2 regions of the Sphaerisporangium sp. NPDC004334 genome follow, and region 1 is predicted to be linked to the other one. Evidence: riboswitches for the same ligand, from Rfam matches in the RefSeq annotation. Region 1 holds a riboswitch; the other holds the start of a gene.

What was found. Region 1 has a riboswitch for glycine ahead of gcvP (aminomethyl-transferring glycine dehydrogenase). Riboswitches for the same ligand answer to the same signal wherever they lie in the genome.
Region 2: it holds a riboswitch for glycine, as region 1 does, so the genes downstream of both, gcvT (glycine cleavage system aminomethyltransferase GcvT) here and gcvP (aminomethyl-transferring glycine dehydrogenase) in region 1, are expected to answer to the same signal.

Annotation. Positions count from the first base shown of each region.
Region 1 covers NZ_JBSGDZ010000025.1:2,061-13,397, forward strand. The annotation lists gene ACWEN6_RS29325 (hypothetical protein) at 1-343, opposite strand, end outside; gene ACWEN6_RS29330 (TetR/AcrR family transcriptional regulator) at 527-1,144, shown strand; gene ACWEN6_RS29335 (DUF5999 family protein) at 1,473-1,673, shown strand; gene ACWEN6_RS29340 (alpha/beta hydrolase family protein) at 1,677-2,270, opposite strand; gene ACWEN6_RS29345 (hypothetical protein) at 2,351-2,743, shown strand; gene ACWEN6_RS29350 (hypothetical protein) at 2,913-3,728, opposite strand; gene gcvP (aminomethyl-transferring glycine dehydrogenase) at 3,831-6,698, opposite strand; glycine riboswitch at 6,868-6,994, opposite strand; gene ACWEN6_RS29360 (MerR family transcriptional regulator) at 7,186-7,809, opposite strand; gene ACWEN6_RS29365 (bifunctional nuclease family protein) at 7,956-8,426, opposite strand; gene ftsR (transcriptional regulator FtsR) at 8,558-9,232, opposite strand; gene ACWEN6_RS29375 (FHA domain-containing protein) at 9,245-9,748, opposite strand; gene ACWEN6_RS29380 (mannose-1-phosphate guanyltransferase) at 10,102-11,337, opposite strand, start outside.
Region 2 covers NZ_JBSGDZ010000011.1:37,774-49,110, forward strand. The annotation lists gene ACWEN6_RS15695 (FadR/GntR family transcriptional regulator) at 1-283, opposite strand, end outside; gene ACWEN6_RS15700 (glutamine synthetase family protein) at 428-1,774, shown strand; gene ACWEN6_RS15705 (aldehyde dehydrogenase family protein) at 1,808-3,151, shown strand; gene ACWEN6_RS15710 (3-oxoacyl-ACP reductase) at 3,219-3,983, shown strand; gene ACWEN6_RS15715 (gamma-glutamyl-gamma-aminobutyrate hydrolase family protein) at 3,995-4,705, shown strand; glycine riboswitch at 4,724-4,821, shown strand; glycine riboswitch at 4,822-4,922, shown strand; gene gcvT (glycine cleavage system aminomethyltransferase GcvT) at 4,956-6,047, shown strand; gene gcvH (glycine cleavage system protein GcvH) at 6,044-6,433, shown strand; gene ACWEN6_RS15730 (L-serine ammonia-lyase) at 6,593-7,969, shown strand; gene ACWEN6_RS15735 (hypothetical protein) at 7,956-8,672, opposite strand; gene ACWEN6_RS15740 (hypothetical protein) at 8,685-9,542, opposite strand; gene ACWEN6_RS15745 (glycoside hydrolase family 11 protein) at 10,205-11,320, shown strand.

The sequences.
Region 1 (11,337 bases):
CGATGCCGGTCAGCCGGTTCTCCTCGCGCAGCGTGCGCAGCCGGTCGACCTCGGCGGTCCACTTGGCGCCCTCGGGCGTCGCGACGCCCTTGCGCCGGCGGATGCGGTCGTCGTAGGCCTTGACGCCGAGGGTGGCGCGCTGGGCGGCCTCGGCGGCGCGCAGCGCGTCGGTCAGCGCGCGGTCATAGGCGAGCCCGGCCGCCCGGAGCTCCTCGGCCCCGGCGCCGGCGGCCTGGGCGCGCCGCAGCCCGCCCTCGGCCTCGCGCGCCTTGTCCAGCAGCTTGGGGAAGCTCTTTCCGACCTCCTGGTCGGCGTGGTGCCTGACCTCCGCCTCCCGGCTCACGCTCGGACGGAAAAACGCCATCGCCTGCCCTTTCTCAGCACATCGCCGGTGATCCGGCGTTCCTCGCTCGCCATAGCGTACGCCGCCCGGAGCACCGGCCTCGCCCCGGCGTCCCCGAGTGAGGGCGGACGGCACGGCGCGGCGCCCTTTACAAAGTAAGCCATCGTCGGGATCATGCCTGGTATGCCAGCGAAGCGACCTCCGGTCCCCCTGTCCCGCGAGCGCATCATCGAGGCCGCCCTGCACATCGCCGACGGCCAGGGGCTGCGCCGCCTCACCATGCGACGCCTCGGCGACGCCCTGCAGGTCGAGGCGATGGCGATCTACCACCACCTGCCCCGCGGCAAGGAGGCGCTCATGGACGCCCTCGCCGAGCACGTCACCACCGTCACCGTCGAGCCGTCCGACGGGGGGTGGCGGGAGGTCGCCCGCGCCTGGGCCCACGCGGGCCGCGCGGCCCTGCTGGAGCACCCCGGGGTGCTGGCCCTGGCCCTGACCAAGCCGCCGCAGGGCACCGCGCTCATGGCGATCCGCGAGCAGGCCGAGCAACTGGCCGCCGCGGGGTTCGGCGACCCCGCCCGCGCCGCCCAGGCCGTGCGGACGCTGCGCGCGTACGTCATGGGCAGCGTCGCGGTGGAGATCCAGCGCTCCGGCTGGGCCGCCCCGCCGGAGGAGGCGCAGGACGAGCAGGACGGACGGCTCCCGGCGCCGGCGGCCACCCGGGCGGAGCCCGCCGAGGAGGCCGCGGCGGCGTTCGAGCGCGGGCTGGAAGCCCTGTTGAGAGGGCTTCCCAGCTCGTAACCGTTCGTTTATCTGTTCGGCGGCGAGTCGTGCTTGGACCGTTATCTCACCTGGGGCAGGCTTGTGTCGCAGGTCACAGCGCCGGATCAGCCTTCCGGGCCCCCGCGGACCCCCTAATCGAAGGATCCAAACCGTCCCAATGGGCTATGTCGTACGCGTGTGACCCGCAGCACACTTACTCTGTAGGTGTGCGTTAGCGCACACTGTCAACAGCAGAAGCGCTCGTCCCCGTTCGGCGGGGACATGGGGGAATCGGCGCGGGGCAGCGGTGCCTGGCGATGACGCCCCCGCGAGCCCCAGACCGAGAGAGAAAACCGGAGGCACGCCAATGTGCCCGCATGAGCCGTCCTGTCCGACCACCAACGCGCCGGACCGCGAAGCCGCCCGCACGATCGCGGCGCACCCCGAGCAGGGGTGGAGCCTGCTGTGCAACGGCATCGTGCTATTCGAGGACACCGGGGAGCTCCTGCCCGACGGCGCCATCATCGCCCCGCACCGTCCCACCGACCTGGCCATAAGCGCGGCCTGACCTTCACGCGAACCGGGGGCCGAGCCATCCGGCGACGACCTCGCCCACCCGGGCGGGGTTTCTGTTGAGGTCATGTCCCTCACCCGCGAGCACCACCAGGCGTGCAGCGTCCGCCTGATCGGGGACTCCGAAGCGATCACGGTCACCGCTGACCACCAGCACATCGACGCCCGCCTCGCGAAGCTCCTGCGCACGCGAGCGGCCCGGGTTCCCGGGCGGGTGCAGCGGGAAGGCCAGCGCCACCACCGCCTCCGCGCCGACGGCGCGCGCCGTCCGGCAGGCCACCCGCGCTCCGTTGCTCCTGCCGCCCTGCACCAGGGCCAGGCCGGGAAACCGTTCTCCGAGCGAGGCCGCCAGCGCGGTCCACGCCTCGTCCTGCCTGGCCGGCGACCCCGGAGCCCGGGCGCCCGCGACCCTGAACGGCTGCAGCACCCGCGCCACCGTGCCGCCGATCGCCACCACCGCGTCCCGGACGGCCAGCAGGTCGGGCGAGTCGACCCCGCCCGCCGACCCGTGGGTGAGCAGGAACAGGAACCTCGGCGCGGGCGCCTGGTCGACCTCCACGATCGCCGCCCCCCGCGGCGTCATGATCCGCATGGCCGACACGGTACTCGGGGACCAGCCCTCTACTTCTCACGGGGGATGTCGCCGCCCGGTGTCTGTGCCAGATTAAGGGGGTGCCGGATAATTCATTGCCCCGTGACGAGCTTCGCGCCACCGTGGAGGCCCGCCGGGACCTCGGTTCCGACTACGAGCAGGCGCTGATCGAGTCGTTCCTGGAGAAGATCGACTCGACGATCGAGTCCCGGGTGCGGGCCGAGGTGGCCGCGCAGAACGGGTACCCCCTCCAACCCGGCCCCGGCGGGCCGTACGCGGCGCCGCATCCCGGCCCGGGCAAGCAGCCCAGGCAGGTCGACGCCACGATCCCGATCGCGCTCGGCTCGCTCGGCATCGGCATCCCGCTGACCGCGATCGCCGCCGGGCAGGCCGGGCCCGCGGGGCTGTTCCTGGCCTGGACCGGCATCATCATGGTCAACGTCGCCGCCGCCGTCGGCCGCAGACGCCGCTAGCCGTACGCGGTCACCAACCCGGTGACCCGGTGAGTTCGGCCGACCGGCCGGTCAGCGCGCCGGCAGGGCGGCGCGCACGGCTGCGATGGCCTCCTCCTGCGAGGCTCCCAGATCGCTCGCAGCCCGGACGAACTCCTCGGCCGTCAAGCTGAGGCCTGGGCCGGGGCGGCTACTGGGAGGGGGCGGTGTCGTCGCGGGTGAGGCGGAGGCGCACCTGGTCGGCCACCGTCTCGTCGGGGTGGCCGAGCCCGTACGCCCACACCTGCTCGGCGTCGGCGTCCCGCCCGCGCAGGGGCAGCGTGCGGGCGAGCAGTTCGACGGCGAGCGCGACGCCGTCGGCGTCGCCGTCGCCCTCGGCGGCCGCGGCGAACTCCCCGCAGGCCATGTCGAGGTGGGCCATGCCGAGCAGCACCCGCAGGCGCCCGGGGTCGGCCACCTCGGGCAGCTCCAGGGCGTCGAGGAGCAGGTCGGCGGCCTCGCCGGGCTGCCCGTCCTCCAGCAGGTACTCGGCCAGGCGCTGGGCAGCCTCTGAGCAGGCTCGCGGGTCGCGGGTGGCCAGGGCGGCGCGCAGCGCCGCCTCGGCGGCGCGGTCGTCGCCCTGGGCTTCGGCGATGCGGGCCAGGGCCAGGTGTGCACCGGGCAGGTAGGCCGGGGTGCCGACGCCGATCACGGCCTGCCAGGCGGCGCGGGCCTGGTCGGCCATGCCTTCCTGCTCGAACCCGCGCGCCAGGTGGCAGGCCGCCTGGGCGGCGTACTCGGGGTGGCCGGTGGCCAGGGCCGTGCGCGCGGCCGCCCTGGCGCCGGTGAGGTCGCCGCGGCGCTCGAGGACCAGGGCGAGGCCGACGGCCGCCTGGGCGCGGTCGGCCTCGCGCTCGTCGGAGGCCAGCGCGGCGAAGATCTCGGCCGCGGCCTCCAGTTCGCCGCTCTCGGCGAGCCTCCGCGCGTCCTCGATCCGCCGGCCGGACTCGACCTCGTGCGCCGCCATCGGGACCTCTCCTCCGCCTCGGAAATCCCGGCCTCGCGACGCGGGCGCGCCGTCGCGCGCGACATATTATGCCGATCCAGGCGGAGCCTCGAGGGCGGTCGCTCAGTCTTCGTATGCCTCCAGCGGGGGGCAGGCGCAGACCAGGTTGCGGTCGCCGTAGGCCTGGTCGATGCGGCGGACCGGCGACCAGTACTTGTCCTCCCGCAGCGACGGCAGCGGGTAGGCCGCCTCGGCGCGGGTGTAGGGGTGCTTCCAGTCGTCGGCCAGCAGGCACGCGGCGGTGTGCGGGGCGCCGCGCAGCGGGTTGTCGGCCCGGTGGTAGCGCCCGGAGGCGACCTTGGCGATCTCCTCGCGGATGGCGACCATGGCGTCGACGAAGCGGTCCAGCTCGGCCAGGTCCTCGCTCTCGGTCGGCTCGATCATCAGCGTGCCGGCCACCGGGAAGGACATGGTGGGGGCGTGGAAGCCGTAGTCGATGAGCCGCTTGGCGACGTCGTCGACGGTGACGCCGGTCTCCTTGGTGATCGGGCGAAGGTCGATGATGCACTCGTGGGCGACCAGGCCCTCGCGGCCGGTGTAGAGCACCGGGTAGTGCGGGGCCAGGCGCCGGGCCAGGTAGTTGGCCGACAGGATGGCCTGCCCGGTGGCCGCCTTGAGGCCCTCGGCGCCCATCATGCGGATGTAGGCCCAGGAGATGGGCAGGATGCCCGCCGACCCGTACGCCGCGGCCGAGACGGGCCCGACGGCGCCGTCGGCGCGCTCTCCCAGGGGGTCGCCGGGCAGGTAGGCCGCCAGGTGCGAGCGGACCGCCACCGGGCCGACGCCGGGACCGCCGCCGCCGTGCGGGATGCAGAAGGTCTTGTGCAGGTTGAGGTGGGAGACGTCGGCGCCGAAGGACCCGGGCTTGGCCAGGCCGACCAGCGCGTTGAGGTTGGCGCCGTCGACGTAGACCTGGCCGCCTGCCTGGTGCACCCGCTCGCAGATCTCGGTGATGGTCTCCTCGTACACCCCGTGGGTGGAGGGATAGGTGACCATGATGGCCGCGAGCCGCTCGCTGTGCTTGTCGATCTTGGCGATCAGGTCGGGGACGTCCACGTTTCCGTCGTCGTCGCAGGCCACGACCACCACACGCATACCGGTCATGACGGCGCTGGCGGCGTTGGTGCCGTGCGCCGAGGACGGGATGAGGCACACGTCGCGCTCGCCGTGGCCGTTGGCCCTGTGGTAGGCGCGGATGGCGAGCAGCCCGGCGAACTCGCCCTGGGATCCGGCGTTGGGCTGCAGGGAGACCGCGTCGTAGCCGGTGACCTCGGCCAGCCAGCCCTCCAGGTCGCCGATCAGGCGCAGGTAGCCCTCGACCTGATCGGCCGGGGCGTAGGGGTGGACGCCGGCGAACTCCGGCCAGCTGATGGGCTCCATCTCGGTGGTGGCGTTCAGCTTCATGGTGCACGAGCCGAGCGGGATCATCGACCGGTCCAGGGCGATGTCCCTGTCCTGGAGCCTGCGCAGGTAGCGCAGCATGGCGGTCTCGGAACGGTGGGAGTGGAACACCGGGTGCGACAGGTAGCCGGTGGTGCGCAGCAGCCCGGCGGGCAGGGCGTCGGAGGCGGAGGTGTCCACGTCGTCCAGCACGACCCCGGTCACGCCGAACGCCTCCCAGACGGCCTGGAGGTGCGCGCCGGTGGTCTTCTCGTCGCAGCTGACGCCCACGTGGTCGGCGTCGGCCAGGCGCAGGTTGACGCCGCGGTCCAGGGCCGCCGCGACGACCTCGGCGGCGCGGCCGGGGACACGGGCCAGGACGGTGTCGAAGAAGTCGTCGTGGACGACCTCGACGCCGCCGTCGCGCAGGCCGGCGGCCAGCACGGCGGCGTGCCGGTGGGTGCGCTGCGCGATGCGCCGCAGGCCCTCGGGGCCGTGGTAGACGGCGTACATGCCGGCGATCACCGCGAGCAGCACCTGCGCGGTGCAGATGTTGCTGGTGGCCTTCTCCCGGCGGATGTGCTGCTCGCGGGTCTGCAGGGCCAGCCGGTGGGCGGGGCGCCCGTCGGCGTCCTGCGACACCCCGACCAGCCGGCCGGGCATCTGCCGCTGGAGCCCTTCGCGCACGGCCATGTAGGCCGCGTGCGGCCCGCCGAAGCCGAACGGGACGCCGAAGCGCTGGGAGGAGCCGATGGCGATGTCGGCGCCCAGGGTGCCGGGGGCCTCGACCAGGGTCAGGGCCAGCAGGTCGGCGGCGGCGACCACGAGCGCGCCGCGGGCGCGGGCCTGGGCGGCCACGGCGCGGAAGTCCTTGAGCCGGCCTCCGGCGCCGGGGTACTGGACCAGCAGGCCGAACAGCTCCCCCTCCGGCAGCCCGGCGGCCAGGTCGGCCTCGACCAGCTCGATGCCGAGCGGCTCGGCGCGGGTGGCCAGCACCGCCTTGGTCTGCGGCAGGGCGTCGGCGTCGACGACGAACACCGGGGACTTGGCGCGGCCGGCGCGGCGGGCCAGGGTCATCGCCTCGGCGGCGGCGGTGGCCTCGTCCAGCAGCGAGGCGCCGGCGACGTCCAGCCCGGTCAGGTCGGACACGACGGTCTGGAAGTTGAGCAGGGCCTCCAGGCGGCCCTGGGAGATCTCCGGCTGGTAGGGGGTGTAGGCGGTGTACCAGCCGGGGTTCTCCAGCAGGTTGCGCCGCACGACCGCCGGGGTGATCGTGTCGTGGTAGCCCAGGCCGATCATCGAGGTGGGCACCTGGTTGCGGGCGGCCAGGGCGCGCAGCTCCGCGAGCGCCTCCTCCTCGCTCGCGGCGGGCGGCAGGTCGAGCGGCTCGCCGGAGCGGATGGCGCCGGGGACGGCGACGGCGATCAGGTCGGCCACCGAGGCGTAGCCCACGGCCTCCAGCATGCGGGCCTGCTCGGCGTCCGACGGGCCGATGTGCCGGGTGGCGAAGGGCGGTGCGAAGAGGTCGCGAAGCGGTGACCGATCGGTCATGGGGCCCTCCTACAAGGGGTAGAGACCGGCGCTGAGCGCGCGCGTATGCCGGATCTCCCCCTCTGTCAGCGCGACATCCTCATCGCGACCTGAGAGCTTCATCCCCTTGCGGGGGATTTGCACCGTCGGTGAGACACGCCTGGCGGGCACGCCTACTTTCCAGAGTCGCCTCGCCTGTGCGGTACGTGGGCCTGAGAGATTCCGGGGAGGTTGCTCCTTCGGCGCCCGGGGTCACCCGCCGGCGCCGCAGGTGGTGCGGTGCCGGCCCGTGCCCGGGTCTCTCCCGCACAGGGTCAACAGCTTTCCCGGTAATCGTACCGTCCCGCCCCGAGTAGGGAGTTACCCCTACATTTCGGGATTTGCCATGTTTTATCCCTGTAGGGCGGGTATGTAGGGACCCCGACCACCCCGTAGATCTTCTGGGATATGTGCGACAGCCCCCGGCCCTCCTCAGCGGAGGGAACCTCCCCGTCCCGGCCCTCCGGCCTCAGCCCGTCTTGCGGGCCTTCCTGCGCTTGGCCAGCTCGTCGCCTGGGTGGTCCTCCAAGGAGTCCCGGCCGGCCGGCTCCGCGCGTTCCCCCGGCAGCTCCGCCAGGGAGCCCTCGACCTCGCGCCACACGCCGCCGAGAGCGATGCCGAACACGCCCTGGCCGCCCTCGAGCAGGTCGATCACCTCGTCGGCCGAGGTGCACTCGTAGACGCTCACCCCGTCGCTCATCAGCGTGATCTGCGCCAGGTCGTTGACCCCGCGCTCGCGCAGGTGCTGGACGGCGGTGCGGATCTGCTGGAGCGACACCCCGGTGTCCAGCAGCCGCTTGACCACCTTGAGCACGAGGATGTCGCGGAAGCTGTACAGCCGCTGGGATCCCGACCCCTGCGCCGCGCGAACCGACGGCTCGACGAGCTGGGTGCGCGCCCAATAGTCGAGCTGACGATAGGTGATGCCGGCCGCCGAGCACGCCGTCGGGCCGCGGTATCCGACGTCGGCGGGCAGAGACGCCGGCCGCTCGTCGAACAGCAGGCCCTGCTCGCCCGCGCGTTCCCGCGCCGACTGCCGCTGGACTGGATCGTGCTGGCCGGCCGTCTTGCCCTCGCCGCTGCTGACCGCCACTGCGGACCTCCGGCTTCCTCTCATCCCACGGTCTGATCTGGGGGTTCGTGAATTACAACCGTGGGTTCCCTTGCACCGTAGGACTGGCGCGATGCTCAGTCAACGATCCCGCCCGGCGCGTCGTGAAGCGTAAATGCCCGAAATGGCTAACCCGCACGGCCGAAGTCCTCGGGCGTGATCGTGTCAAGGAACTCGCGGAACTTCTCGACCTCGTCCTCCTGGTCATCGGGGATGATCACACCGGCCTCGCGCACGACGTCCTCGCTCGCGAAGATGCTCGCACCGGTGCGCAGCGCCAGCGCGATCGAGTCCGACGGCCGGGCGCTCACCTCCACCCCGTTGGAGAACACCAGGTCGGCGAAGAAGATTCCGTCACGCAGCGCGACGATGTTCACCGCCGTCAGCCGCACGCCCAGAGCCTCGATCACGTCCTTGAACAAGTCGTGGGTGAGCGGCCTGGGGGGCGGCTCCTCCGCCTGAGCCAGCGCGATGGCCGTGGCCTCGGTCATCCCAATCCAGATCGGCAGGTATCGCTCGCCCTTGGCCTCCTTGAGCAGGACTATGGGCTGGTTGGAGGGCATCTCGACGCGGACCCCCACGACCTCCATCTGCAACACAGGCTGCTCCGTCTCATCGGGTCGCCGCCCCGCTCCGGGCCCGTTCCCTCGCGGCTCTCGGCTCGCGGCGTGACCATCGCCGCAAAATTCAACGTAACATCCCCGCACCCCGAAATGTCCGGGCGGCTCCGTCAGCGGCCCAGAATGCCGCGCAGGCCGGTGCGGACCAGGGCGGTGTGCAGGTCCTGCAGCAGACCGGACAGCTCTCGCGCGGTCTCCTCGGCGCGGCCGGCGGCGCCCGGCGCGCGGCGCCGCAGCAGCGGGGCCACGGCCTGCTCGACCAGCCCCGCCTCCCGCTCGGCGGCGGCCTTGAGCACCCGCAGGTGGCGCGGATGCAGGCCGAACCTCGCCAGCGCGCCCGAGGCGCGGGCGACGGTCAGAGCCTCGGCGTCGTACCACCGGGCCACCGGGGTGAGCAGGCCGAAATCCTCCAGCTCGGCGAGGGTCTCCTCCTCCAGCCCGGCGGCGGCCAGCAGTTCGGCGCGGCTGAGCCGCACCTCGGCCACCGGCGCCTCCCCGCCCACGGCGCGCGGGCGGTTGGCGCCGTCGGGACCGGCGGTGTCCAGGTGGTCCTTGATCACGCGCAGCGGCAGGTAGCGGTCGCGCTGGGCGGTGAGGATGTAGCGCAGGCGCTCGACGTCCGCGTGGGTGAACTTGCGGTACCCCGAGGGGGAGCGCTGGGGCTCGATGAGCCCCTCGCCCTCCAGAAAGCGGATCTTGGAGACGGTGACGTCGGGGAAGTCGGCCCGCAGGACCTCGAGGACCTCCCCGATGCTCATGAACGCCCTCGCCGCCTGCGCGCCCATCACCGCACCTCCTCACCCACGCGTGAGGAACACCAGCCGGAACTTGCCGATCTGGACCTCGTCGCCGCCCGACAGCGGCAGCTCCTCGATGCGCTCGCGGTTGACGTAGGTGCCGTTGAGGCTGCCGACGTCCCGGGCGGTGAAGTAGGCGCCCCGCCGGTAGAACTCGGCGTGCCTTCGCGAGACGGTGACGTCGTCCAGGAAGATGTCGCTCTCGGGATGACGGCCCGCCGTGGTGAGATCGCTGTCGAGCAGGAAGCGGCTCCCGGCGTTCGGCCCGCGCATCACCACCAGCAGGGCCGTACCGGGCGGCAGTTGCTCGACCGCCGCCCGATCGGGGATGAGCGTCTGGCCCGTCGCCTCGCCGTCCATCGCCTCGATCCCGCTCAGGGAGATCGTGGAGGTGGTGTCCCCCGGCGTGTTCTCGACGCGGCTCAACGGCGACCCGCACCGTGAGCAGAAACGGGCGTCCTCAGGGTTGGCATTCCCGCACTGAGTGCAGTAGACGCTCGGCATCGATCGGCTCGGCCTCCTACCGCGAAGTCGCGGCGACGGTGCTCTGGGCGGCGTGCCTCGGATCTTCGCTTCTCATGGTTGCTCAGACTGCGAATGCCGCAACTTACGCTGATGAGTCGCAAAGGTCAAGATGAGGGCAGGCTCGCGGGTTCGGACATGCTTGTGACGCAGGCTCACTCGGGTCTGGCAGGCGGGGGGCTCGCTCGGATTCACGGCGCTCGCCCCTCGTTCTGCTGTCGACTCGGCTCGCCGCGCCGGTCCAAAGTTACCGTCCAGGCAGCCCTCCGGTCCATGCGCCGCGCCGTTCGAATGTGACCCGAATCGCTGGTTTCGCGGCAGAACGTCGCCCGTGGTCAGGTGCCGACGGCGTGCTCCACGACCCGCGCCCAGCGCTCCAGGAGGCTCTGGGCGACGTCCAGGTCCTCCCCCTCGGCCCACAAGTGCGTCACGGCCTCGGTGGGGTCGGGCAGGATGAGGGCCCAGCCGCCGTCCTCCTCCACCACCCGCACGCCGTCGGTGGTGTCCAGGCGGTATCCGTCGGCCGCCTCCACGACCGACCGCATGACCGCCCCCTTGGCCGCCCAGGGCGTCGGCACGGTGCGCTTGAGCATCTTGGCCTGCGGGATGCGGGCGTCGATCTGGCTGAGCGACAGGCGGGTGCGCGCCACCAGGCCGAGCAGGCGCAGGAACGCGGCCAGGCCGTCCACCGTGGGGGCGAACTCCGGGACGATGAACCCGCCGCGCCCGTCGGCCGCGAAGATCAGCTCGGGGTCGGCCGCCGCCGCGGTCAGGGCGTCCAGGGCCGTGGAGGTCCACTCCACCTGGGCGCCGTGGAAGCGGCACACCTGCTCGGCCACGCGGGTGGTGGTCACCGGCAGCGCGACCCGTCCGCCGCGCCGCTCGGCGGCGACCAGGTCGAGCACGACGAGCTGGGCGCGCTCCTCGCTGATGAGCTGGCCCATCTCGTCGACCAGCGAGACGCGCTCGCCGACCGGGTCGAAGCGCACGCCGAACGCGGCACGGGAGGAGGCGACCAGCTCGGCCAGGCGCTGCAGGTCCCTGCGCCGCTCGGCCAGCGTCTCGGTCGGCGAGGCGTCGTCCAGGCGGTTGTTCACGGTCAGCACGTCCACGCCGACGCGGCCGAGCAGGCTCGGCAGCACCAGGGAGGAGGTGCCGCCGGCGCAGTCGATGACGACCTTCATCTCGGCGTCCCGCACGCCCGACATGTCCACCCAGCGCAGCAGCTCGCGGGTGTAGTCCTCCACCGCGCGGGCCGGGAAGCTCAGCTCGGCGATCTCGCCGGGAAAGGCGCGCCGGAACTCCTGGCGGGAGAAGACGCGCTCCAGCTTGCGCTGGGCTCCCTGGGACAGGTCGGCGCCGTTCTCGTCCATGAAGATGATGTCGACGCTCTGCGGGTCGCCGGGGGTGGTGCGCAGCGCGATGCCGCCCGAGGCGGTCTCGTTGGAGGTGTGGAAGCGGGCCACCGGCAGCGGCGCGGCCTCCAGGTCCAGCACGTTGATCGCGCTCGCGGTGAGCGCGCTGATCACCGCCCGCTTGAGCGCGCGGGCGGCCCGCGAGGAGTCGCGGGA
Region 2 (11,337 bases), on a different contig from region 1:
GGTCGCCCTGGCGCGGGCGCGGGGGCTGGTAGACGACGAACGCTCCCCCGTACCGGCCGCGGCGCACGTCGAGGTAGCCGGCCTCCTGCAGGGCGCGGATGGCCTCGCGCAGGGTGACCCGGCTGATGCCGAGCCGGGCGGCCAGCTCGCGTTCGGGGGGAAGCTTGTCGCCGGGCGCGACGACGCCGAGCTTGATGGCCTGCAGCAGCCGCTCGACGGTCTCCTCGAAGGCGTTGCCGGCGCGGACGGGCCGCAGGAGCGCGACGAGCTGGTGCCCGTCCATCACGCCCTCCCCTGAAACGGTCCCAATGGTTCGAGATTAGTCCATTCCGCTGCCGGGGCGGGGCGGACCGTTGACGGGGGGCCGCCGCTGGTGCTTGCATGCCTCCAATGGTCTGTTTCTAGACTTTTGCCGGAAGGGGACACGGTGCTCACCGTCGACCAACTGCGTGAAGAGGTGTCCGCCGGGCGGGTCGACACCGTGCTCCTTGCCATCGCCGACATGCAGGGACGCCTCCAGGGCAAGCGGCTGTCCGCGCGCTACTTCCTCGAGGAGGTGCTGCACCACGCCGCCGAGGGATGCAACTACCTCCTCGCCGTGGACATCGACATGAACACCGTCGACGGTTACAGCATGTCGTCCTGGGAGCGGGGGTACGGCGACTTCGTGATGCGCCCGGATGTGTCCACCCTGCGCCGGGTGCCCTGGCAGGAGGGCACGGCCATGCTGATGGCCGACCTGGTCTGGGAGGACGGCTCGGACGTGACGGCCTCGCCCCGGCAGATCCTGCGCGGGCAGACGGCCCGGCTGGCCGAGCGCGGCTGGGCGGCCTACGTGGGCACCGAGCTGGAGTTCGTCGTCTACAACGACGGCTACGAGACCGCGTGGTCCAAGGCGTACCGCGACCTGACCCCGGCCAACCAGTACAACGTCGACTACTCCCTGCTCGGCGGCGCGCGCGTCGAGCCCCTGCTGCGCCGGGTCCGGCTCGGCATGGAGGGCGCGGGCATGTACGTCGAGTCGGCCAAGGGCGAGTGCAACCTCGGTCAGCACGAGATCGCCTTCCGGTACGCCGAGGCGCTGACCACCTGCGACAACCACGCGATCTACAAGAACGGCGCCAAGGAGATCGCCGCCCAGGAGGGCATGTCGGTCACCTTCATGGCCAAGCCGAACCAGCGCGAGGGCAACTCCTGCCACATCCACATCTCGCTGCGCGGCGAGGACGGCGAGCTGGTCATGGCCGGGGACGGGCCGCACGGGCTGTCCCGGCTCGGCGAGCACTTCATCGCCGGGCAGCTCGCCGCGATGCGCGAGCTGACGCTGCTGTACGCGCCGAACATCAACTCCTACAAGCGGTACGTCCCCGGAAGCTTCGCCCCGACGGCGGTCAAGTGGGGCGTGGACAACCGCACCTGCTCCCTGCGCCTGGTCGGGCACGGCCCCTCGCTGCGCGTGGAGAACCGCGTGCCCGGCGGCGACGTCAACCCCTACCTGGCGGTCTCCGGCCTCATCGCGGCCGGGCTGTACGGCATCGAGCACGAGCTGCCGCTGGAGGATGCCTGCACCGGCAACGCCTACACGGCGGGCGCCGAGACCGTGCCGTCGACGCTCCGCGACGCCCTGGCGCTGTGGGAGGGGTCGAAGATCGCCAAGGACGCGCTCGGCGAGCAGGTCGTCGAGCACTACGCCAACAACGCCCGGGTCGAGCTGGCCGCCTTCGACGCGGCGGTGACCGACTGGGAGCTGTTCCGCGGCTTCGAGCGGATGTGACATGACCACCCCGGCCACCGAGGCGCACCGAACATGAAGATCATCAACCCCGCCACCGAGACCGTGCTCGCCGACGTCGAGCTCGCCGACCTCGCCGAGACCGACCGCGCGGTGGAGCGCGCCAGGAAGGCCTTCCCCGCCTGGCGGGAGGTCTCCCCCGGCGACCGCGCCCGCCTGCTGCGGCGCTTCGCCGACCTGGTCGACCGGCACGGCGAGGAGCTGGCCGAGCTGGAGCTGGCCAACTCCGGGCATCCGATCGGCAACGCCCGCTGGGAGGCCGGCAACGTCCGCGACGTCCTGCACTACTACGCGGGCGCCCCGGAGCGCAATCATGGCAAGCAGATCCCGGTGCCGGGCGGGGTGGACATCACCTTCGCCGAACCGCTCGGCGTCGTGGGCGTGATCGTGCCGTGGAACTTCCCCATGGTCATCATGACCTGGGGGGCGGCCCCGGCACTGGCGGCGGGCAACACGGTCATCGTGAAGCCCGCCGAGTGGACCCCGCTCACGGCTCTGAGGCTGGCCGAGCTGGCCTTGGAGGCCGGCCTACCCGAGGGGGTGCTCCAGGTCCTGCCCGGGGCAGGGGAGGTCGCGGGGGCCCGGCTGGTCGAGCACCCAGGCGTCAACAAGATCGTCTTCACCGGGTCGACGGAGGTGGGCAAGCTCATCGCCGCCCGGGCGGCGGAGCAGGTCAAGCGGGTGACGCTGGAGCTCGGCGGCAAGAGCGCCAACGTGGTCTTCGCCGACGCCGACATCGAGCGGGCCGCCGCCACCGCCCCCTCGGCCGTGTTCGACAACAGCGGGCAGGACTGCTGCGCGCGCTCGCGCATCCTGGTGGAGCGTCCGGTCTTCGAGGAGTTCCTCGACCGGCTGGTCGCGACGGTCGGCGGGCTCGTCGTGGGCGACCCGCGCGACCCCGGCACCGCCATGGGGCCGCTGATCAGCGCCGAGCACCGCGACCGCGTGGCCTCGTTCGTGACCGGCACGCCGCACTTCCAGGGGACGTGCCCGGACGGGAAGGGCTTCTGGTTCCCGCCGACCGTGCTCACCCACGAGTCGCTGGACGAGCGCGCCTACACCGAGGAGATCTTCGGGCCGGTGGTCGGCGTCGTCCCCTTCGACGGCGAGGCCGAGGCCGTCCAGATCGCCAACGACACCCGGTACGGACTCTCGGGGTCGATCTGGACGCGGGACGTCGGGCGGGCCCTGCGGGTCGCCCGCGCCATCGAGGCGGGCAACCTGTCGGTGAACTCCCACTCCTCGGTCCGCTACTGGACGCCGTTCGGCGGGTTCAAGCAGTCGGGGCTCGGCCGCGAGCTGGGCCCGGACGCGCTGGCCGCCTTCACCGAGACCAAGAACGTCTTCATCGCCCACTGACCGCCCGCCGTCCCACCGCCCCGCCCGGGGGCCACGGGAGTCCACCAGCACCAGGGAGTACCTCACCATGCAACGTCTGCGCGACCGCGTCGCCGTCATCACGGGCGCGGCGGGGGGCATCGGCCTCGCCACGGCCCGCCGCTTCGCCGAGGAGGGCGCCAAGGTCGTGTGCGCCGACCTCGACGAGGAGGGCGGCGCGAAGATCGCCGAAGAGGTCGGGGGCGTCTTCGTCCGGACCGACGTGACCAGCGAGGACGACGTCGCCGAGATGTTCCGCACGGCGTTCGAGACCTACGGCTCGGTGGACGTCGCCTTCAACAACGCCGGCATCTCGCCCCCCGACGACGACTCCATCCTGACCACCGGCATGGACGCCTGGCGGCGGGTTCAGGACGTCAACCTGACCAGCGTGTACCTGTGCTGCAAGCACGCCATCCCGTACATGCGGCGGCAGGGCAAGGGTTCGATCATCAACACCGCGTCGTTCGTCGCCGTGATGGGCTCGGCGACCTCCCAGATCTCCTACACCGCCTCCAAGGGCGGCGTGCTGGCCATGTCCCGCGAACTCGGCGTGCAGTTCGCCCGCGAGGGCATCCGGGTCAACGCCCTGTGCCCGGGACCGGTGAACACCCCGCTGCTGCAGGAGCTGTTCGCCAAGGACCCCGAGCGGGCCCAGCGGCGCCTGGTGCACATCCCGCTCGGCCGGTTCGCCGAGGCGTCCGAGATCGCCGCCGCGGTCGCCTTCCTGGCCTCCGACGATGCAAGTTTCATCACCGGCGCGGAGTTCCTCGTGGACGGCGGCATCTCCGGCGCCTACGTGACCCCGCTGTAGCCTGGTCGACCATGTCGCGACCCGTCATCGGCATCACCTGCTACGTCGAGCCCGCCGCCTTCACGGTCTGGCGGATGCCGGCGGCGCTGCTGCCGTACACCTACGTCGAGCACGTCGAACGGGCGGGCGGCCAGCCGGTCATCCTGCCTCCGGCGGGCGACCCGGCGTCGCTGGCGGGCCGGCTGGACGGCCTCATCGTGGCCGGCGGCGGGGACGTCGACCCGGCCAGGTACGGCGAGCGCCCGCACCCGCGGACGGGCTACGTCCGCGAGTCCCGTGACGAGGCGGAGTTCGGTCTGGTCGGGGCGGCGCTCTCGGCCGGGCTCCCCTTCCTCGGGGTGTGCCGGGGGATGCAGGTGCTGAACGTCCACCTGGGCGGCACCCTGCACCAGCACCTGCCGGACGTCGTCGGGCACGACGGGCACTCCCCGGCCCCCGGCGAGTTCGGCCACCTGCCGGTGCGCCCGGTGCCGGGCACCGCCCTGTCCAAGGTCCTCGGGGACGACGAGGTCGCCGCGGCCCACTACCACCACCAGGCCGCCGATCGCCTCGGCGACGGCCTCACGGTCGCGGCGACCTGCGAGGACGGCACCGTGGAGGCCGTGGAGCTGGCGGGCCACCCCTTCGCCCTGGCCGTCCAGTGGCACCCCGAGGCGGGCGAGGACGGCCCGCTGTTCGAGGCGCTCGTCGCCGCCGCGACGGCGGGCGATCGGCATTGGTAGGGTGGGCGGGAACACCGATGATCCCGTGCGGGAGAGCGTCCTGACATCCGGTCAGGACCCCTGAAGGAGCAAGTCCTCCCCGCGAACCTCACAAGGCAAAGGACCGCGCGGGCCAGGTGATCTCTGGAAAGCAGGCCGCTCCGTGGGGCCTCGCCGAAGGTGAAAGTCCGGTAAAACCCGGGCGAAACTCTCAGGCACCGATGACAGAGGGGGAGGATGCTCTCATCCAACCCTGTCTGAGGTGCGCATCATGTCCCGACCCACACCGCTCCGCGAGGTGCACGAGAGCCTCGGCGCGACGCTCACCGACTTCGCCGGCTGGCTGATGCCGCTGCGCTACGGCAGCGAGTCCGCCGAGCACAACGCGGTGCGCACCGCCGCCGGGCTGTTCGACCTCTCCCACATGGGCGAGATCTTCCTCACCGGGCCGCAGGCGGGCGAGGCGCTGGACCACGCGCTGGTGGGCAGCCTGTCGACGCTGGAGCCGGGCCGGGCCCGCTACACCATGATCTGCGCGCCCGACGGCGGCGTGCTCGACGACCTGATCGTCTACCGGCTGGCCGCCGAGGAGTACCTCGTCGTGGCCAACGCCTCCAACTACGAGCGGGTGGCGGCCGAGCTCACCGAGCGCGCCGAGGGCTTCCAGGCCGAGGTGCGCGACCGGTCCGCCGAGTACGCGCTGATCGCCGTCCAGGGGCCCCGCGCGCAGGAGATCCTCGCCACGCTCACCGACGCCGACCTGCCCGGTTTGAAGTACTACGCGGGCCTGCCCGGCACCGTGGCCGGCGTCGAGGCGCTCATCGCCCGCACCGGGTACACCGGCGAGGACGGCTTCGAGCTGTTCGTCGCCGCGGGCGACGCCGTCACGCTGTGGCAGGAGCTCACCAAGGCCGGTGACTCCCACGGCCTGCGTCCCGCCGGGCTGTCCGCCCGCGACACGCTGCGCCTGGAGGCCGGCATGCCGCTGTACGGCAACGAGCTGAACGCCGGGCTGACCCCCTTCGACGCCGGCCTCGGCCGGGTCGTACGGTTCGACAAGGCCGGCGACTTCGTCGGCCGCGCGGCGCTCGCGCCGCTCAAGGACGTCCCTCCGCGCCGGCGCCTGACCGGCCTGGTCGCGCGGGGCCGCCGAGTGCCGCGCCACGGCTATCCCGTGGTGCTGCTGACTGACGGCACCGTCGTTGGAGAGGTCACCAGCGGCGCGCCGTCCCAGTCCCTCGGCAAGCCGATCGCGATGGCCTACGTGGACACCAACGTGTCCGATGGGCTCGCGGTCGACATCCGTGGTACCCATGAACCGGTCGACGTGATTGACCTGCCTTTTTACCGGAGGAGCAAGTGAGCAGCATTCCCGAGGAGCTCAGCTACACCAAGGAGCACGAGTGGGTGGCCGGCCTCGACGACGGCCTCACCGTGACCGTGGGCATCACGGCGTTCGCCGCCGAAGCGCTGGGTGACGTCGTCTTCGTGCAGCTGCCCGAGGTGGGCGGCACGGTCGAGGCGGGCGACGCGGTGGGCGAGGTGGAGTCCACCAAGTCCGTGAGCGACATCTACGCCCCGCTCACCGGCGAGGTCGTGGAGGTCAACCAGGTCGTCGTGGACGACCCGTCGCTGGTCAACTCCGACCCCTACGGCGACGGCTGGCTGTTCCGCGTGCGCGTCGAGGGCCCCCACGAGGACCTCCTCACCGCCGAGGAGTACACCACGGTCACCACCGCCGAGTCCTAAGCCCTGCCGTCCATTCACCATCCCCGTCCACCCATGACGACTCTCGCCGGCCGGCCGCCCGGACCGGCCGGCGCCACGACCGCATGACCTGTCCCGCGCGTATCCGGCGCATATGGGGGCATCCCTCGCACGACATCGCTTCCAAGGACGGAATGATCAATGGCGATCAGCGTCTTCGACCTGTTCAAGATCGGCATCGGGCCGTCCAGCTCGCACACCGGCGGCCCGATGGCGGCGGCGCACAAGTTCGCCCGCGGCCTGCACCAGGACGGCCTGCTGGAGAAGACCGCCCGGGTCGAGGCGATCCTCTACGGCTCGCTCGGCCTGACCGGCAAGGGACACGGCAGCGACAAGGCGGTGCTGCTCGGCCTGTCCGGCGAGAAGCCCGAGCTGGTCGACGTGGACACCGTCGATGAGCGCCTGGCGAAGATGCGCGACACCGGCACCATCGAGCTGTACGGCACCCGCGAGATCCCCTTCGTCGTCGGCGAGCACCTGGTGTTCGAACGCAAGATCTCCCTGCCCGGCCACCCCAACGGCATGCGCTTCACCGCCTTCACCGCCGAGGGCGAGCAGGTCCGCGAGAAGGTCTACTACTCGGTGGGCGGCGGCTTCGTGGTGGACGAGAACGCCACCGGCGCCGACCGCATCAAGTCCGACGACACCGAGCTGCCCTACCCGTTCACCTCGGGCGCCGAGCTGCTGCGGCTGTGCTCCGAGACCGGGCTGTCGATCTCCGGGCTCATGCTGGAGAACGAGAAGGCCTTCGGTCGCACCGAGGCGGAGATCAGGTCGGCTCTGCTGAACCTCTGGAACGTCATGTCCGAGTGCGTGCGCCGCGGCACCGCCAAGGAGGGCGTGCTCCCCGGCGGCCTGAAGGTCAAGCGGCGGGCCAACCAGATGCTGCGGCGCCTGCAGAGCGAGTCCCCCGAGAAGGACCCGCTCCAGACGATGGACTGGGTCACCCTGTTCGCCCTCGCCGTCAACGAGGAGAACGCCGCCGGCGGCCGCATCGTCACCGCTCCCACCAACGGCGCGGCCGGCATCATCCCCGCCGTTCTGACGTACTACGACCGCTTCGCGCCGCAGTCCGGTGAGGACGGCGTCGTCCGCTTCCTACTCACGGCCGGCGCGATCGGCGTGCTGTTCAAGGAGAACGCCTCCATCTCCGGCGCCGAGGTCGGCTGCCAGGGCGAGGTCGGCTCGGCCTGCTCCATGGCCGCGGCGGGCCTGACCGAGGCGCTCGGCGGCACCCCCGAACAGGTGGAGAACGCCGCCGAGATCGGCATCGAGCACAACCTCGGCCTCACCTGCGACCCGATCGGCGGCCTGGTGCAGATCCCGTGCATCGAGCGCAACGCGGTCGCCTCGATCAAGGCCATCACCGCCGCCCGCATCGCCCTGCGCGGCGACGGCCGCCACTTCGTCGCCCTCGACAAAGCCATCAAGACCATGCGCGACACCGGCCGCGACATGCTCGACAAATACAAAGAGACCAGCCGAGGCGGCCTCGCCGTCAACGTCATCGAATGCTGACGGGCTGCAGAAGATCGACCACGGAAAGCCCGGTCTCCCCGCCCACCAGCCTCAGCGCGACCTCCGCCCGCGCGGCGAGATCCAGAGGGGCCAACCGCTCCACCTGGTCGGCGTGCACGATGCGATCCAGCCCGGCGCCGACCAACGGCGCGGCCGTCCGTAGCGAGGCCTCCAAGGCCACCCCCTGCATGGCACCCCCGTGCGAGACGATGTTGCGCGTCCGATAGAGCCGTCTCAGCGCGACCCGGTAGGTGCCCATCACCTCCCCCAGCACCCGCCGGGGATCGGCGATCAACGCCGCCATCCGCCGCGCGGCGGGAGCGTCGCTGTATTTGCTTCGCGCCCCGGAGAAATCCAGTGCCGATGGTCCTGATATCCGAAGCGCCTCGGCGACACACCGCGCCCGCTCCCGGTTGGATGTGCAGACCGCGATGTGGTTCGCGAGCTCATCGGGCTTCCGCGGCTTGTGATGATGAGCCAAGGCCGTCAGTTCGGCCCTGGGCCACGAGCAGGCGATGATCGCCGCGAGACGATCCGCCGCGACGGCCTTGCCAGACCGTTCAGACTCCTGCGGATCGTCCGGATGCGACAGCAAGGACTCGATGGCCGCCCAGACACCGGCCACAGCAGGTCCGAGCGATCCCTGGTTGACGGGCGCGGCCAACTCCAGGGCCTCGTCGATGCGGCTGCGCGCCCCGTCCACGCGGTAGAGGTGTCACTCGTTGACGAGGGACACCACATCAGCGCCACGGGCGGGCGAACTTGAGCGTATCGGGGCCGGATGACCCGCCACCCAGATGTACGGCAGAGGGGTGATTCCCGCCCGATTATGCCGAAGGTACGACGAGCGCGCGACCATTCTTTCGATCATCTGCCGCGCCTGCTCAGCGGCCCCATACACGTCCAGGGCGTTAAGACGGTACGAGAAACCTCCCCCGGGCCTCACATCTACAGTGCTATGTCCCCACTTATGCAGCCATGCGATGACCTGCTCCTTGGGTACCCAACCCGCCAACGGCTCGGCAAGCGCGCGGTGCGGCACCCCGGAGAGAGCTATCAGCACCTCGAAAGATCGGGTTTCCGCCTGTGCGAGGGCGGCCGCGCTGGCGGCGATGTCACCGGTGTCCGCATGACAGGAGTAGAGGTCCTGGACCCAGCCCATGAGGTGAGTGGAGCTGTATCCGAGATCCAGCAGGTGAGCGGCGACAGTGCGGGAGAACCGTTCCGCGCCAGGGCGGTCGGGCGCCACCACTGCGGCGGCCCAGCGCTCAAGGTAACCACATCGAGCGTGATCGATGATCTCGCGCAGCCGTCTGCGAGCGGGACTCGGGTCGGGCAGCGGCCTGGCGAGGAGATCTGTGATTTCTTTCCGCAGTTCACGCTCCCCGAGCCCGCGGTCCGGACCGATGAGCACACGCAGTTGAGCGCGCTGCCAGTCGCAGGCCACGGACGAGAGGACTCCCCGAGCCTGCCATGTGCCGACTTCCCATAGTTCTTCCAATGCCAATAGGGACCCGACGTCCCAAAGTCTGCGCGCCCATGGAGCGCTGTCCTCCTTGAAGAAGTCGATCATGCGGGCGAGAGCATGCCGGGCATACGGCTCGTTCGACGCGGAGGGTGATGACGTGAACACGGAAAGTACCGTAGCGCGTTGTCAGGACACGTGTTAGCCTGATGAACACACTTAGAGGGGCACCGCCATCACGGCCACTGCCCCTCTTTTTTGTGTCCGGCGGCGGGTTGGGGTGTGCGCGCTGTCAGGCCGGCTTCGCCGCGTCTCTGCCCGTACGACCGCATGCTCCTGAAGGGCAAGGCAACCCCAGGGCGGTCCCGCTGACGGTGAGGGCGAAGAAAGTCGGACCCAAGCGCCGAAATTGATTCGGCGTTTCTCCGAAATTTTCATCTGGTGTGCCCCACCCCGCTAAGCGGGAAATGGCCATTGAGCAGCGATACGCCTTGCTCTGGCCAGGTCCGACTTTCGGAAGCTTTCGGTGGGCGTTGACAGGGCGGCGGGATCGGGCGAACACTGTCGCCGCTGACAGGCTCAACCGCTGTCGATCCGGGTCGCCTGCCACGACCAGGGCTTCCGGTCGTCGGCCGACGAGGACCGGCCGACCTCCGCCGCGTCGTACGACGCCGCGCGCCGTGGCCGTCATCCCGGTCACCGGCGGCGCACCGCCGGGTCCTGACACGCCGCCTGGCCCGCGCCGGCCTTAACGAGGAGGAAGCGCGCACATGAACGACGCCCCCATCCGCCCGCCGATTCGCCACCGTAGCCACACCAGAGTGCTCATCGGCCGTGCCTGCACCATGGTGCTCTCGCTGGTCTCCGCCATGACCCTGCTGCTGCCGGGCACCGCCCACGCGGCCATAACCAGCAACCAGACCGGCACCAACAACGGCTACTTCTACTCGTTCTGGACCAACGGCAGTGGATCGTCGTCCATGACCCTGGGTAACGGCGGGAACTACAGCACCTCCTGGAGCAACGTCGGCAACTTCGTCGCCGGCAAGGGGTGGAAGCCCGGCGCGCGCAGGACGGTGACCTACTCCGGCAGCTTCAACCCCTCCGGCAACGCCTACCTGGCCCTGTACGGCTGGACCAGGAACCCGCTGGTGGAGTACTACATCCTGGACAACTGGGGCACCTACCGGCCCACCGGCAGCTTCAAGGGCACCGTCACCACCGACGGCGGCACCTACGACATCTACGAGACCACCCGGTACAACGCCCCCTCCATCGAGGGCAACAACAGCACCTTCAACCAGTACTGGAGCGTCCGCCAGTCCAAGAAGACCGGCGGCACCATCACGGTCGGGAACCACTTCGACGCCTGGGCCCGCTACGGCATGAACCTCGGCAGTCACGACTACCAGATCCTGGCCACCGAGGGCTACCAGAGCAGCGGCAACTCCAACATCACCCTGGACGGCTCCAGCCCGTCGCCGACTCCTACGCCGACGCCGACGCGCACTCCCACGCCCAACCCCACCCCCTCGGCCACGCCTTCGCCTTCTCCCAGCGGTGGGAGCGGCCCCTGCCGCGTGTCCTACACCAAGAACGAGTGGAACAACGGCTTCACCGCCAACCTCACCGTCACCAACACCGGCAGCAGCGCGATCAACGGCTGGACGGTGACCTGGTCCTTCTCCGCCGGGCAGCAGGTCACCAGTTCGTGGAACGCCGACGTCAGCCAGAGCGGCTCGACGGTCACCGCCCGCAACGTGTCCTACAACGGCTCCCTGGCGCCCGGCGCGAACACCACGTTCGGCTTCCAGGGCACCCACACCGGCAGCAATCCCAACCCCACGGCTTTCAGCCTCAACGGCTCGGCCTGCACCAGCGGCTGACCTGAGCGGCTTTTGAG